DNA from 4 places in the Caldibacillus sp. 210928-DFI.2.18 genome. Region 3 is predicted to be linked to each of the others. Evidence: riboswitches for the same ligand, from Rfam matches in the RefSeq annotation. Region 3 holds a riboswitch; each other region holds the start of a gene.

Region 1 (3,705 bases), on a different contig from region 3:
ATATCCGCAGCAGCAAAAAAAGGAATCGAATTACAACCGGTTAAAAACAACGAGATATATAGTTTTGTCCTGGATAATTCTTTGCATGTAAAAAAGGATGGTTTGTTTCAGCCTGATTTTATCCTATTTTTAGATAAAGATATCCGACTGGCCAAACAATTGGAAGGATTAGGTTATCAACTTTTTAATAATGCAAATGCCATTGAAATATGTGATGATAAAATCGCTACATTTCAAACATTGGCAAATAAACGAATACGAATGCCGAAAACGTTATTTTCACCAATGATGTTTCCCGGTACGATAGATCCAAATGACCAATTTATTGATCGAGTGGAAAAGGAATTTGATTATCCGATTGTTATAAAGGAAGCATACGGTTCGTTTGGGGATCAAGTTTATTTAGTGAAAAACCGGGAAGAATTGGTCGTCAAAAGGCACCAGCTGCTATACCGGCCTCACCTTTACCAACAATTTATTTCATCCAGTACCGGAAAAGATGCCCGGTTGTATGTGGTTGGGGATCAAGTTGTAGCTTCCATGCTCAGACTAAATGAAAAAGATTTTCGTGCGAATGTAACAAATGGCGGGATGATGCAAAAGTTCGATCCCCCGCAAGCTTTTAAGGAGTTGGCCATAAAGGCATCACAAGCGGTGGGAGCGGATTTTTCCGGTGTTGATCTTTTATTTGGTGATAATGATGAACCGATAATCTGTGAAGTGAATTCCAATGCCCATATAAAAAATGTGTTTGATTGCACCGGTATCGACGTGTCGGAATATATTTTTGATTACATATTGGAGAGAATTGGTTATGCATAGTGGTTTACTGATTTACGGACGGGAAGATTATAAGAAAAATCAATGGTTTGCGGATCAATTCGTCGCAAGGGCACAGGAACAGGGGTTAACGATTGACCTTGTTTTGACGGATGAACTTTTCCTTGGAATTGATGAACAATTTTACGCAGCAGCTAGAAGAAAGCGATTAGCGACACCGGATTTTGTTATTAATCGGAGCCGGAATAGTATCATTGCAACGCATTTTGAAAAGATGGGGTGCCGAGTGTTTAATTCGGCTTTTATAACAGAAATTTGTAATCATAAAGGGAAAACCCATCAATTTATCAACTCACATGGCATTAAATCTGTGAAAACTTGGATTGGAAACCGGCATGATTTTTGTGTTGAGCAGTTTGACGGTGATTTTCCGCTCATTTTAAAATCAGTTGCCGGACACGGAGGAAGAGAAGTATTTTTCATTGCTAACGAAAAGGAATTGACAGAAAAACTAGCCGCATTTTCCGGTGACGAGTTTATTTTGCAGGAAGTTTGTACAAATCCCGGCGTTGACATTCGTGTGTTTGTTATGGGAAACGAAATTTTGGCAGCTGTCAAAAGATATTCCGAAAAAAGCTTTAAAGCAAATTTTTCTTTAGGTGGGAAGGTTGAACCGTATTCACTGAGTGACGATGAAAAGAGATTGGTTAAGAAAATCGCACAACTTGCACAGTTTGATTTTGTCGGGATTGATTTTATTTTAGATGAAGAGGGACGTTTTTTATTTAATGAAATAGAAGATGTGGTCGGTTCAAGAGTTTTGTATAAATGTTATGATATGGACGTTGTCGGCAAGTACTTAGCCTATATAGAAAAGAGTCAAAAAGGGAAATAGGTCATATTTTCAAAAAACTTATTGACTTTTAAAATAACACAGTTTAAACTTAATTCATACTAAAATTATAGGAAAAGATGATATTCTTATCAAGAGAGGTGGAGGGACCGGCCCGAAGAAACCTCGGCAACAGGTTTAAAAACACTGTGCCAACTCCTGCAGACAAATGTCTGGAAGATAAGAAGGAATATGATTAAATCTATCCCTTCTTATTTATCAAAATGAAGAAGGGATTTTTTTAGGGGTGAAATGATGATTGAACAGCGGATTTTATATGATAACTTTACAGATGATCCTTTCAAGAATCAACGGTTTACAGATGAAACAAAAGGGGCGTTGCCTGTTTTACAATGGGCATATGAGACATATGGAAATTCCGTTGTTTACGCCTGTAGCTTTGGGGCAGAGGGAATTGTCTTAGTGGATCTGATTGCAAAAGTTCAACCGGAAGCAACGATTGTTTTTCTCGATACCGGCGTTCATTTTAAGGAAACATATGAATTGATTGAAAAAGTAAAAATCAAATACCCGAGTTTAAATATTCAACTAAAAAAACCGAAGCTGACTTTGGAGGAACAAGCAAAAAAGTACGGACAGGAGTTGTGGAAAACAGAGCCTGATTTATGTTGTTTTTTGCGAAAAATAAGGCCGTTGGAAGAAGTTTTGTATGGAGTCCCGGCTTGGATTTCCGGACTTCGCAGGGAACAGTCTCCAAGCAGAAAGAATACAGATTTTGTCAATAAGGACGAAAGATTTAAATCTATTAAAATTTGTCCATTAATATACTGGACTTGGGAAGATGTTTGGTCATATATCCGTCAAAATGAGTTGCCATATAATATTTTACATGATCAAGGATACCCGAGCATTGGTTGTGAGCCGTGCACATTGCCGGTTACAGATCCAAATAATCAACGTGCCGGAAGATGGGCCGGTTTTAATAAAATAGAATGCGGTCTACATACCCCGGCGAATTGAGGACCGGTTCATTGAAACAAAATGGGAATCAAATTGGGACTAAATTAATTTGTTGGAAAATTGGGAAACCAGAATTAAAGATCCGGTTCTTTGAAACAAAATGGGGAACCGAATGGAGGACCGATTGGATTTGTTGCAAAATTGAAAAATCCAAATAAAGACCCGGTTCATTTGTCGCAAAGTTGGATAATCATAATTTAAAAACATACTATTTTAATATGAATACTGTTTTATAGATTGTAACATAAGAAATGATGAGGTGAAACGTTTTGCAATTTAACGTGAATAACAGCCCATTTAATGAAGAACAACGAGAATATTTGAACAGGTTAATCCCGACATTAACCGAAGCACAAAAAATATGGTTGTGCGGGTTCCTGTCCTTCCCGTTCATTGCCGGGCATGAACAAAGCGTGCAAGTTGATCAAACAGCTGCCCCGAAAATGGAACAATCCATTCAAACTCGTGAAGTAACCGTACTGTTTGGTTCTGAAACGGGCAATGGGCAATCGTTGGCAAGTACGATTGTTGAAAAATTACAAGCAAAACAATTACCGGTGCAATCATTTTCGATGGACGACTTTAAACCGCAAAATTTGAAGAAAGTTCAAGATTTATTAATCATCACGAGTACCCATGGGGAAGGGGAGCCCCCGGAAAATGCCCGGTCTTTTTATGAATTTTTACATAGTAAGCGGGCACCAAAATTAGAAAATGTCCGATTTTCTGTGCTTGCATTAGGTGACGAGTCATACGAATTTTTCTGTCAAACCGGGAAGGACTTTGACAAACGTTTGGAAGAATTAGGAGGAGAACGGCTCTATCCAAGGGTTGATTGTGATGTTGATTTTGAGGATCCGGCAGAACAATGGATGAGCGGAGTAGTTGCCGTCTTACATGAAACAAGCAATGCAAATGCATCGGCCATATCTGTTTCGGAAAAGCAAGCGGCGGCTACTCTGTTGGAGGAAAAACAGTCGGTTTATTCGAAAAAGAATCCTTATCCGGCTGAAGTACTTGAAAATATTAGTTTAAATGGTCGTGGTTCGAAT
Region 2 (3,705 bases), on a different contig from region 3:
CTTGGTCCATCGCCGCATGGGACATCGTCGCCGGGTAAGAAAGAATCGATTCGACCGCTCCTAAGCTAACAGCAAATACCGGGATTTCAAGGTTCTCCACAAAAGCCTTGGCAATGTCTTTGTTAGGCAATCTGAATGACAATACAGCTCCGGCACTATCCGCCTGCCCCAAATGAATTTCATGTCCCGCATGTGTGGCAAGTCCCGGGTAAAACACTTCTTCCACGAGCGGATGATTTTGCAAAAACTCAGCAATTACCTGTGCTGATTCTGAAGACTGTTTCATCCGCACGCTCAAAGTTTTCATGCCCCTGAGCAAAGCCCAACAATCCGGAATCCCTAAAACGGCACCAAATGAATTTTGAATAAAATACAATTGATCAGCCAATGCTTTATCTTTTACCACCGCCAAGCCTGCAACAACATCACTATGCCCGGCTAAAAATTTTGTGGCACTGTGTAAGACAATGTCCGCACCTAATTCAAGCGGCCTTTGATGAAGGGGTGTCATGAATGTATTGTCGATATATACAAGACAATTGTGGGCTTTTGCTAATTTGACAACACCTCTAATATCTGTAATATGGAGTAACGGATTGGACGGGGTTTCCACATAGACAACTTTCGTATTGGGCCGAAAAGCGCCGGCCACTGCATCTAAATCCGTCATATCAACAAAAGTATGTTGAATTTGAAATTTCGTTAGTACTTTTGTGACCATGCGAAACGTTCCGCCATACACATCTTCGGAAATGATGACATGATCCCCGGATGATAGCAGCATGAAGGCAGAGGAAATAGCGGCCATTCCGGATGCAAAGGCAAAACCTTGAACACCGCCTTCCAGTTCGGCAATGGTATCTTCCAACACTTTTCGGGTTGGATTTCCTGAACGGGTATAGTCAAAAGGACCAAACGAATCGAATTGTTCTTGATGAAAAGTGGAAGAATAGTAGACAGGTGGATTTACTGCTCCTGTTTTGCCATCAATATAACGATCTTGGGAAATTAGTTTTGTTTCAAATCCATAATTTTTTTTGTTCATCGTTCACTTGCCCCCTTACGTAATGCCACCAATGCATTTTCCAAATCCGCCTTCAAATCTTCAATATGTTCAATACCGACCGAAAACCGTAATAAGCGATTATCGACACCGTTTTTTATCCGGGTTTGTAGCGGAATATCGGCATGGGTTTGGGTAGCCGGATAGGTAATAAAACTTTCAACCCCACCGAGACTTTCGGCAAAGGTAATCAATTTCAAACTTCTTAAAAAGGGGTCAACCCATTCTTCTTTTGCCAATCGAAACGACACCATGCCACCTCTATTTGGGTAGAGAACATCGGTCACTTCAGGTCTGTTATTTAAAAATTCGACTACCTGTTTTGCATTGTTTTGATGTGCTTCCATACGTAAAGCTAAGGTTTTTAAGCCGCGAATTAACAGCCAACTGTCAAGAGGGGATAAAACCGCGCCGGCCGCATTATGATTTGTCGCAAGCTGTTCACAAATTTCCTGTCCCTTTGCAACAACAAATCCGGCCAGGACATCATTATGACCGCCAATATATTTTGTCGCACTATGAATGACAATGTCGGCCCCATCCACAATCGGTTTTTGCAAATAGGGGGTTAGAAAGGTGTTATCCACAATGAAAAGCAAGTGATGTTTTTTGGCAATGTGGGCAACTTTTTCAATATCTGTTTCAATCATTAACGGATTTGTTGGTGTTTCTATGTAAATCGCTTTTGTTTTTTCTGTGATTGCATCTTCCAACCCGTTGTAATCATTCACTTTCACATAGCTGGTTTTGATTCCATACGATTTTTCGTATTGATTGAACAATCGGTAAGTTCCGCCGTATAGGTCATTAAAGCTAAGAAGTTCATCATCTTTTTGAAAAAGGGAGAGGACGAGCTGAATAGCCGCCATCCCCGAACTACAGGCAAAAGCCTGATCTCCTTCTTCTAATTTTGCAAAACTCTCCTCTAATAAGGCACGTGTTGGATTTTTTGTCCGTGTATAATCATACCCTGTGGATAAACCAATTCCTTCATGACGATAGGCTGTGGATAAATAGATGGGTGGATTAACAGCCCCGGTTGTATGTTCACTTCGATTTCCGATTTGTACTAATTTTGTTTGAATATGTTGATTTGCCAAGCTTGATTCCTCCTCGTATCCCTACATTTTTGGAAAATAAAAAGGACTTCTATAAGAAGAAGCCCCGATGATTGTAAAGTTTCTTCTTATCTTTCAGGTATTTCACCTGCTGGAATTAGCACCGTGGTCAAAAAATGACTGGTTGCTGAGGCGTCATCGGGCCAGTCCCTCAACCTCTCTTGATAAGATTGCAATATTCAGTTCCATAAATGATTTTATTTATTCTAATTTACAATAACTTTTTAAAATAATCAAGGGAAAAATCATAGCATGCACATAATTTATATGGGAATAGTTCATTAATAATATACGTATCTATAGGAAACCAACGTGGCGGCCCTTATGGACAGAATGGTGCTCCTTTGTTAAAAAACTGTCTAATAGACTGCCCCTTATGGACAGTTTCATACTCGTTTTTTGGAAAAAAGTCCAATAGAACGGCTATCATGGACAGTTTGAAGCGCATATTCCACAAAAGTGTCTAATAAAGTAAGTTTTATGGACAGAATGGTGCTCCTTTTTTAAAAAATATCCAATAAACCGACCCTCATGGACAGTTTGGCGCATCTCTAAATTTACCGTTTATGAAAGTACAAACTTTTCTAAAGCATAGGCCACGCCATCATCATCATTCGTTTTTGTTTCAAAATTCGCATGACTTTTTACAAAATCAGTGGCATTCCCCATAGCAATGCTTGTTCCGGCAGCTTTGAACATCGATAAGTCATTCAGATTATCCCCGATTGCGACAGTATCTGCTTGTGGAATTTGAAAGTAATTTGCGAGGAAAAGAAGGGCATTTCCTTTACTTACCTGTTTATTTCCTACCTCAACGGTTAAATGGCTGCCGTTTGTGATTGAAATATCATCACGTTCAGAAAGCCGCTGTTGCAAATGATTTAGTTTTTTCTCATCCAAACTGACAGTATACATTTTATACGGATCTAACATTGAAAAATTTAGCTCACTAAAATCTGAGACAGTTAATAAATGATTTTGGTCATTTTGAACTTGAACCATTTGTTCAACCATTGGTCCGAAAACAGGGTCATCTTTTAACCGATTCAGTTCCGCATACAAATATTCTTTTCGTGTTTTATCAATGAAAATACCTTTATTTGTATAAATTTCATAATATAATTGAAAATCATTAAATATGTCCATAATTTTTTTCAATATATGTACAGGGATTGTTAGTGTTTGTAAGATTTTGTTATGAAAAACAACAGCTCCGTTTCCGGCAATAATAGGTGCTTCGAGGTTTATCTTTTTTATAATTTCTTGAATATCGTGTAAGGCGCGGCCTGAACAAAAGGTAACGATATGACCCTGTCTTTGAGCTTTTAAAATAGCATGACAATTGTTTTCGCTGATTGTATGATTGTTAGAAAAAAGGGTACCATCCATATCGATTGCAATAAGTTTCATCGTGTTCCTCCTTGCATCCTTTTTCGAATTAATAAAACAGCTGCCACCTTTATTTTACCATACTATTTGTCGTTTTTTCCGTTTCTATCTTCAGTCCACGACACAACATAATAA
Region 3 (3,705 bases):
AAGAACAAGCGGGGTTCCGCCGAATGTATTTGTTTCGATTATATCCGCACCCGCTTCTAAATAAGCTTCATGAATACTTTTTATCACGAGCGGAGCCGTTATATTCAAGTACTCATTACAGCCATCGTATTCCTCTCCCCCGAAGTCCTCTATGGAAAGTTCTTTTTGCTGAATCATTGTTCCCATTGCTCCATCCAGGATGAGAATCTTTTTTTCCAACTGTCTGTTCAACTTATACACTGGTAATCTCCCTTTCTACTTTCATCTGTTCTTTTTCATGAATGTAATTGATGAGTTCAACAGACATTTGATAATTTAAAAACGGGGTAATCAGATAAATGCCGTGAAAGAGATCAAAGGCGACATCAATCAAATGTTTCGCAATCGCAATCCCTTCCCGCTTCCCTTGTTCTTTATCATTTCCTACCTTTTTCATTTGTTCACGAACGGAATCAGGCAGTTTAATTCCGGGTACTTCATTATGAATGAATTCCGCATTGCGAGTGCTCGTTAACGGCATAATCCCGATATAAATCGGAACATCTAAATGTTTCGTTGCGTCATAGATATTCATAATCAACTCTTCGGAATAAACCGGTTGTGTAATAAAATAATCGGCACCGGAGTGAATTTTCTTTTCTAATCTAGCAACTGATTTTTCAATAATTTTTACATGAGGGTTAAAAGCAGCCGCTACTGTGAAATTTGTTTTTTCTCCTAAAGATGTTCCGGAATAGGATAAACCTTCATTAAATTGCTTAATTAACCGAATTAAGTCAAATGAAGTCAAATCAAAAACCGATGAAGCTCCGGGAAAATCACCAATTTTTGTCGGATCACCGGTTAATGCTAAAATGTCATGGATACCTAACGCATGTAATCCCATTAAATGTGATTGAATACCGATTAAATTCCGGTCCCGGCAAGTTAAATGAACAATCGGGCGGAGATGATAACGATTCTTCACAATTTGAGCACAAGCAACATTACTAATCCGCGGTGATGCCAAAGAATTATCCGCAAGTGTAATTGCGTCAATCTTTGCGTTTTTTAACGCGCTAACCCCTGATAAAAATTGACTCATCGGCAATGTTTTAGGCGGATCAAATTCAACAATAACGGATCTTCTACTTTTTACGATATCAACCAGAGACGGTTCATGAACTTGTTGAATTTGTGTTAATTGAATGGTTGGTTTTTCTTTAATAACTTTTTTCTCAGTGACCGGAGAAAGATTTTTCACCGCCTCAGCCATTGCCCTAATATGTTCGGGTCTTGTGCCGCAACATCCTCCCAATAAACGGACCCCTTCTTTTACGAATTGAATCGCTGCTTCATAAAAGTATTGTTCATCCGACTCATATACTAATTGTCCATCTTCCATTCTTGGCAAACTTCCATTTGGATAAACAGATAAAAATGCACCATTTGGTATAGGGATCTCCTCAAATGATTGAATCATATGGTATGGTCCGAGCCGACAATTCAGTCCAACGATATTTGCGCCAAGATCAATAAGTTGGTTGAAACCTTCCGCCAAAGGAGTCCCGCTTTGCAATACACCCTTTTCATGTAAAGAAACATTTGCCATTATCGGTAAATCTGTTTTCTTTCTTGCTACTTCGAGAACCGCTTTTAATTCATCTAAATCATAATAGGTTTCTAATAAAATTCCGTCAACTTGTTCTTTCAGTAATATGTCCAATTGTTCCTCGAAGCTTTGTAAAATATCATTTGTTGAAAAAATTGCTTTTTGGAAAGTCCGGATCCCGCCGATTGTACCGAGAACATAAACCGGCTTACCGCTTGTCTTTACCGTTTTTTTTGCGATTTCAACTGCTTTTGCGTTAATTTCTTGTACTTCGTTTTCCAATCCGTAACGGGCAAGTTTGATCCGATTTGCTCCATATGTATTGGTTTGAATGATCTTGGCTCCCGCTTCAATATACTCCCGATGAATCCGTTCAATTTCTTGCGGATTTGATACATTTAGTTCTTCAAAACAACGATCAATCCCGTATGAATACAACAGTGTTCCCATAGCGCCGTCCGCTATCAAAATTTGCTTTTCAAGATCTTGTATTAATCCCATTGTGTTCCCCCCAATAGAAAAAAGCCTTCCAAAGAAGAAGACTTTTTTATCTAATCTTCTTCTTATCTTTCGTGCCGAAAAGAAAGCACGTTGGATTTAGCACCGTGGTACCCATAGGTATCCGGTTGCTGAAGCTTCATCGGGCCAGTCCCTCCACTTCTCTTGATAAGAATCATCCATTTACTTTTTCTAATATAAATTACTCTTACTTTAACGAATTTTGATAAAATAATCAATAAAAAAATGAAAACTTCATAAAATATTTTTGTCTTTTTTTGGCCATTCGTCTATTCCAATCTTGTTCAGTCAAAGTCGGTTAGAAACCGGGCAAATAGTTCAAACCAAATTTTTCCTAATAATATTCCTAATTTTCACCCATTATTTCGTTGCAAAAACTTTTGATAAAAATGAACATTGCGCTTATACTACTAATATCAAGTGAAAAAGATAGATTGGTTTCGAGAGGAGAAAAAATAATGGTAAATGTTTTAATTGTCAGGGCACACCCGCTAAATCAAGAAGTTTCTCGGTCTATGAAAGTAACCGATGCCTTCCTTAACGCTTATAAAGAGATACACCCGGACCATAAGATTGAAGATATGAATTTATATCACGTAAACGTCCCTGAGATTGACCGAGACCTGCTTAATGCATGGAATGATTTGAATCAAGGAAAACCTTTTGATTCGTTATCTGATTCCCAACAGCAGAGGGTAAATATGTTCAATTCATATACGGAAGAATTTCTGCAACAAGATAAAATTATTATTGCGAACCCGTTGTGGAACTTAAGTATACCGACACGATTAAAAGCTTGGATTGACTGTATTACCGTGGCCGGGAAAACATTTAAGTATACGGAAACCGGATCGGTCGGTATTGTGAAAGGAAAAAAAGTCCTACATATTCAAGCAAACGGAGGAGTATATAATGGTTCAGACCCGGCCAGCCAATATGTGAAAACGATTTTTACCTTTTTAGGTGTGACCGACTTTCATCAACTATTTGTTGAAGGGATGGACCATAACCCGGAAAAAGCCGATGAAATTGTAGAAAAAGCAGTCGAAAAAGCCCAACAATTGGCGAAAGCTTTTTAGGAATGACTGTTTATTCTCTATTTAGGATGAACAACAAAGATAGATGGAGGTGAGTCTTTTGGTAAAGGACGATCACAATCATAATGACTCCGGATCAAAATATCACGAAACCCATGCCGGACAATTGCCCGATTACGGCGGTAACAGTAAAGAGGAAAAATTGTTAAAAACAACTAAGAAGAAATAACAGTAAAGTGAAACTTCCATCGGTGGGGTTTTTTATCCCACTGATGCCACAAATAAAACGCCTACGATGGCGTTTTATTGTTTTCCAATTGCTTTTTTAATGTTGATGGTGAAGGTGAACTTCATATTGGGTCCTACACATAACTGAATTTTCATGGGGATTTTCACTGTTCTCCATTTGAATGGTGACATGTTGAATCCCTTTATGAGCCAATTCATGTTCAATGTTCCGTAAAATCTTTTGACAATCAGTGATCGATAAATCTCCGTCAACAACAGCATGGCAGGATAGGGCATTGCTCCCGCTCGTAATGCTCCATACATGCAAAT
Region 4 (3,705 bases), on a different contig from region 3:
TTAAAACAATATTTAAAATACATCTTTTAAAAAACGTTCACAATTAATAAACTGGTACTTTAATCAGTGGAAGAATTGATTGTCAGTTGAACAAATCGGATATATGTGGGTATCCCCTCTCCTACCTATTTTGCTCGTTGACTATAATTTTTTATGGCCTAACCTTGCTGTTATCAGTTGGATTTTCTCCATTCCCCACTCATGATCAGTATTGAACCAAACGGACGTATGCGAACAGTTCATCCCCTACCTTCTTTATAAACTCGAAAATATTGAGATGGGGATCTTCCTGCCCGTTAAAATAATAAATGTAGTATAATTGAGATAGCCGTAGTGATAATAATCTATCCATGCAAAATCTATGATTGGTGATGATAATGAAACTGACTTCTTATACAGATTATTCTTTACGAACATTGATCTATTTAGCTTCACTTGAAACAGATAGACTTTGCAATATTCAGGAAATTTCAGATGCCTATGGTATTTCAAAAAATCATTTAATGAAAGTGGTTCATCACTTAGGAAAGCTTGGAATTATTGAAACCGTACGGGGAAGAAACGGGGGTTTTCGTTTGGCCCTTCTACCCGGCGACATCAATATCGGTAAACTTGTCCGGCAAACAGAAGATGGTTTTTATTTAGTTGATTGTTTTAATCCCGACACCCCGAATGCTTGTGTCATTACTCCGGTTTGCGGACTTTCTCATATATTAAGAGAAGCTTTACAGGCGTATCTTCATGTTTTGGATAAGTATACACTGGCCGATATTGTAAAGTCGCCCGAGGCCTATCGGGAATTACTATTTAAAGAAATACAATGAGTAGCAAACCATAGTTATACAAATCTAAAATCAATTTCTAAAATCTCTTTATTAGGATTTAACTTCTCCCATGGACTTTATAACTCAAGAAAGGGGCTGTCCAGAAAGTCATTTTTTCGACTTTTGGATGCCCCTTTCTTGTTTAAAAAACTTGATAAATCAATATTTTAAATGATTCGCTATTAGAAGTTCGCCACAATAGTTATCTCATTGCTGCTTTTTTCAATAACTCAGCTTTATCCGTTCTTTCCCACGGCAAGTTTATATCCGTCCGACCAAAATGTCCGTATGCCGCTGTTTGTTTATAAATCGGTCTGCGTAAATCAAGCATTTTGATAATTCCGGCCGGTCTTAAGTCAAAATGTTTACGGACCAAATCAACTAAAACTGCTTCATCAACTTGCCCCGTCCCGAATGTATCAATAGAAATTGAAACCGGTTGGGCAACCCCAATCGCATAAGCAAGCTGTACTTCACATTTATCGGCAAGTCCGGCTGCAACAATATTTTTCGCCACATAACGAGCTGCATAAGAAGCGGAACGATCCACTTTCGTCGGGTCTTTTCCGGAGAACGCACCGCCACCATGATGAGCATAACCCCCATATGTATCGACAATGATTTTTCTCCCCGTTAACCCGGCATCACCTTGTGGTCCACCGACAACAAAACGGCCAGTCGGATTAATAAAAAATTTCGTTTTATCATCAATAAACTCGTTTGGAACAACCTTTTTAATAACGAATTCATGAATATCCTTTTTTATCTGATCCAAATTTACTTCCGGGTGGTGTTGTGTTGAAATAACAATTGTATCGATTCGAACCGGTTTGCCATTTTCATCATATTCTACAGTTACTTGAGTTTTCCCGTCCGGACGCAAATATGGAATAATTTCTTCTTTTCTAACTTCAGCAAGCCTCCGTGCCAGCCGATGCGCTAATGATATCGGAAGCGGCATCAACTCACTCGTTTCATTGCAGGCAAAACCAAACATCAACCCTTGGTCACCGGCACCGATTGCTTCGATTTCATCATCAGTCATCAAGCCTTCGCGCGCTTCCAAAGCTTGGTTAACGCCCATCGCAATATCCGGTGATTGTTCATCGATGGCTGTCAATACGCCACAGGTCTCTGCATCAAACCCATATTTTGCCCGCGTATAACCAATTTCCCGAACCGTATCCCGTACTATTTTTGGAATATCAACATAAGAAGTTGTAGAAATTTCTCCAAATACAAGCACTAACCCGGTTGTAATGGATGTTTCCGCAGCAACACGGGCATTCGGATCTTCGCTTAAAATCGCATCCAGAATCGCATCTGATATTTGATCGCAAATTTTATCCGGATGTCCTTCCGTTACCGACTCTGAAGTAAATAGATGTCGTGTCCCCATAATTTTCCTCCTTAAAATCGCGCTGGCATTCATTTTATATAAGCAAAAGCCAGCTTTTTATTTGAAACGGATACAAGCCAATGCCCAGGATCAACATCGGAACGTTTTTAAAACATCTGCTTTATTATATTAATAAGCATTCCCCATTCAAATTGGAGATATAATTATACAAAAATCTAAAGAAAACTCGGCGACTGCCGAGCCTTTAGGCGAAAGCAGAGCCGTAGTTGTACTTATGCGCTAGGAAAGTAGAAATTGAAAAATTTCTACTTTCCTATTAGCAAAAAAAAACACCTTCCCATGAGGAAAGGTTGCGCACGTCTTCCTTTCACTCTTATCGTTCAAGGAATCACCTTGCATCGGTTAGCACCTTACTTGCAAGAAGTAGGTTGCCGGGTTTCCTCGGGCCTGTCCCTCCACCATCTCGGGATAAGAGTATCCGTTATAGATAAATCATACATGATATGAGAAATATGTCAATTGTTTTAAACAGAGATTAAAAAAGTTTTTTAGAAAACCAATTCAATTCCGTTATCTAAATTAGAAAAATGAGCTTAAAAATGAATAAAAAATGGAGCAATTTTTTTCTTTGAATAGTATAGACTAATAAAATATATATGTTATACTATTTTCGAAGGATATGAGAAAATAACAAAGGGGAAGGTTTACTAATGAAAATGGTAAGTACGGTAAACAGTCTGTATGAATTAGTAAATGGAAATAATATTTTAGTACAATTATCCGTTCCACAGTTAATGGAAAAAATTATTAACAATAAAGAAGGCTTACTAACTGACAAAGGTGCAATCAGTGTAACAACCGGGAAGTATACGGGGAGATCACCGAAAGATAAATATATTGTTCAAGAAAACTCTGTGCTGAATAAAATCGATTGGGGCAGTGTCAACCAACCAATCTCAAAAGAAGTATTTAACAGATTGTATCATAAAGTTTTGCATTATTTAAAACACAAGAAAGAACTGTACGTGTTTAAAGGATTTGCCGGCGCAGACAAATTATATCAACTGCCAATCCAGGTGATAACCGAATATGCATGGCATAATTTATTTGCCCATCAGTTGTTTATCCGCCCAACCGAAGAAGAATTGAAAAATCACCAAAGTCAATTTACAGTTATTTTTGCACCGGATTTCAAAGCTGATCCGGTCATTGATGGCGTTAGATCGGAAACATTTATTATTATTTCTTTTGAAGAGAAGGTTGTTCTGATTGGTGGAACAGAATATGCCGGTGAAATGAAAAAATCAATTTTTACAATTATGAACTATTTGCTTCCCGAGCAAGATATTTTCTCTATGCATTGCTCTGCCAATGTCGGGGATGACGGGGATGTTGCACTGTTCTTTGGCTTATCCGGTACCGGTAAAACAACGCTATCAACAGATAAAAACCGGCGTTTAATCGGGGATGATGAACATGGCTGGTCGAATCACGGCGTGTTTAATATTGAAGGCGGATGCT

Evidence for each region. A riboswitch is a leader RNA that binds a small molecule or an ion and turns the genes downstream of it on or off. The one in region 3 is predicted to bind S-adenosylmethionine.
Region 1: it holds a riboswitch for S-adenosylmethionine, as region 3 does, so the genes downstream of both, LIZ98_RS01705 (phosphoadenylyl-sulfate reductase) here and LIZ98_RS10750 (bifunctional homocysteine S-methyltransferase/methylenetetrahydrofolate reductase) in region 3, are expected to answer to the same signal.
Region 2: it holds a riboswitch for S-adenosylmethionine, as region 3 does, so the genes downstream of both, LIZ98_RS05815 (methionine biosynthesis PLP-dependent protein) here and LIZ98_RS10750 (bifunctional homocysteine S-methyltransferase/methylenetetrahydrofolate reductase) in region 3, are expected to answer to the same signal.
Region 4: it holds a riboswitch for S-adenosylmethionine, as region 3 does, so the genes downstream of both, metK (methionine adenosyltransferase) here and LIZ98_RS10750 (bifunctional homocysteine S-methyltransferase/methylenetetrahydrofolate reductase) in region 3, are expected to answer to the same signal.

The regions. Positions count from the first base shown of each region.
Region 1 is NZ_JAJCHL010000003.1:52,918-56,622, reverse strand. It holds gene LIZ98_RS01715 (ATP-grasp domain-containing protein) at 1-822, shown strand, start outside; gene LIZ98_RS01710 (ATP-grasp domain-containing protein) at 815-1,675, shown strand; SAM riboswitch class I at 1,759-1,859, shown strand; gene LIZ98_RS01705 (phosphoadenylyl-sulfate reductase) at 1,928-2,653, shown strand; gene LIZ98_RS01700 (assimilatory sulfite reductase (NADPH) flavoprotein subunit) at 2,923-3,705, shown strand, end outside.
Region 2 is NZ_JAJCHL010000017.1:37,485-41,189, reverse strand. It holds gene metC (cystathionine beta-lyase) at 1-1,045, opposite strand, end outside; gene LIZ98_RS05815 (methionine biosynthesis PLP-dependent protein) at 1,042-2,163, opposite strand; SAM riboswitch class I at 2,247-2,352, opposite strand; gene LIZ98_RS05810 (Cof-type HAD-IIB family hydrolase) at 2,746-3,591, opposite strand.
Region 3 is NZ_JAJCHL010000046.1:17,324-21,028, reverse strand. It holds gene metH (methionine synthase) at 1-240, opposite strand, end outside; gene LIZ98_RS10750 (bifunctional homocysteine S-methyltransferase/methylenetetrahydrofolate reductase) at 233-2,092, opposite strand; SAM riboswitch class I at 2,152-2,264, opposite strand; gene LIZ98_RS10745 (FMN-dependent NADH-azoreductase) at 2,569-3,189, shown strand; gene LIZ98_RS17985 (hypothetical protein) at 3,248-3,376, shown strand; gene LIZ98_RS10740 (cation diffusion facilitator family transporter) at 3,473-3,705, opposite strand, start outside.
Region 4 is NZ_JAJCHL010000014.1:28,222-31,926, reverse strand. It holds gene LIZ98_RS05120 (Rrf2 family transcriptional regulator) at 378-824, shown strand; gene metK (methionine adenosyltransferase) at 1,027-2,223, opposite strand; SAM riboswitch class I at 2,555-2,659, opposite strand; gene pckA (phosphoenolpyruvate carboxykinase (ATP)) at 2,901-3,705, shown strand, end outside.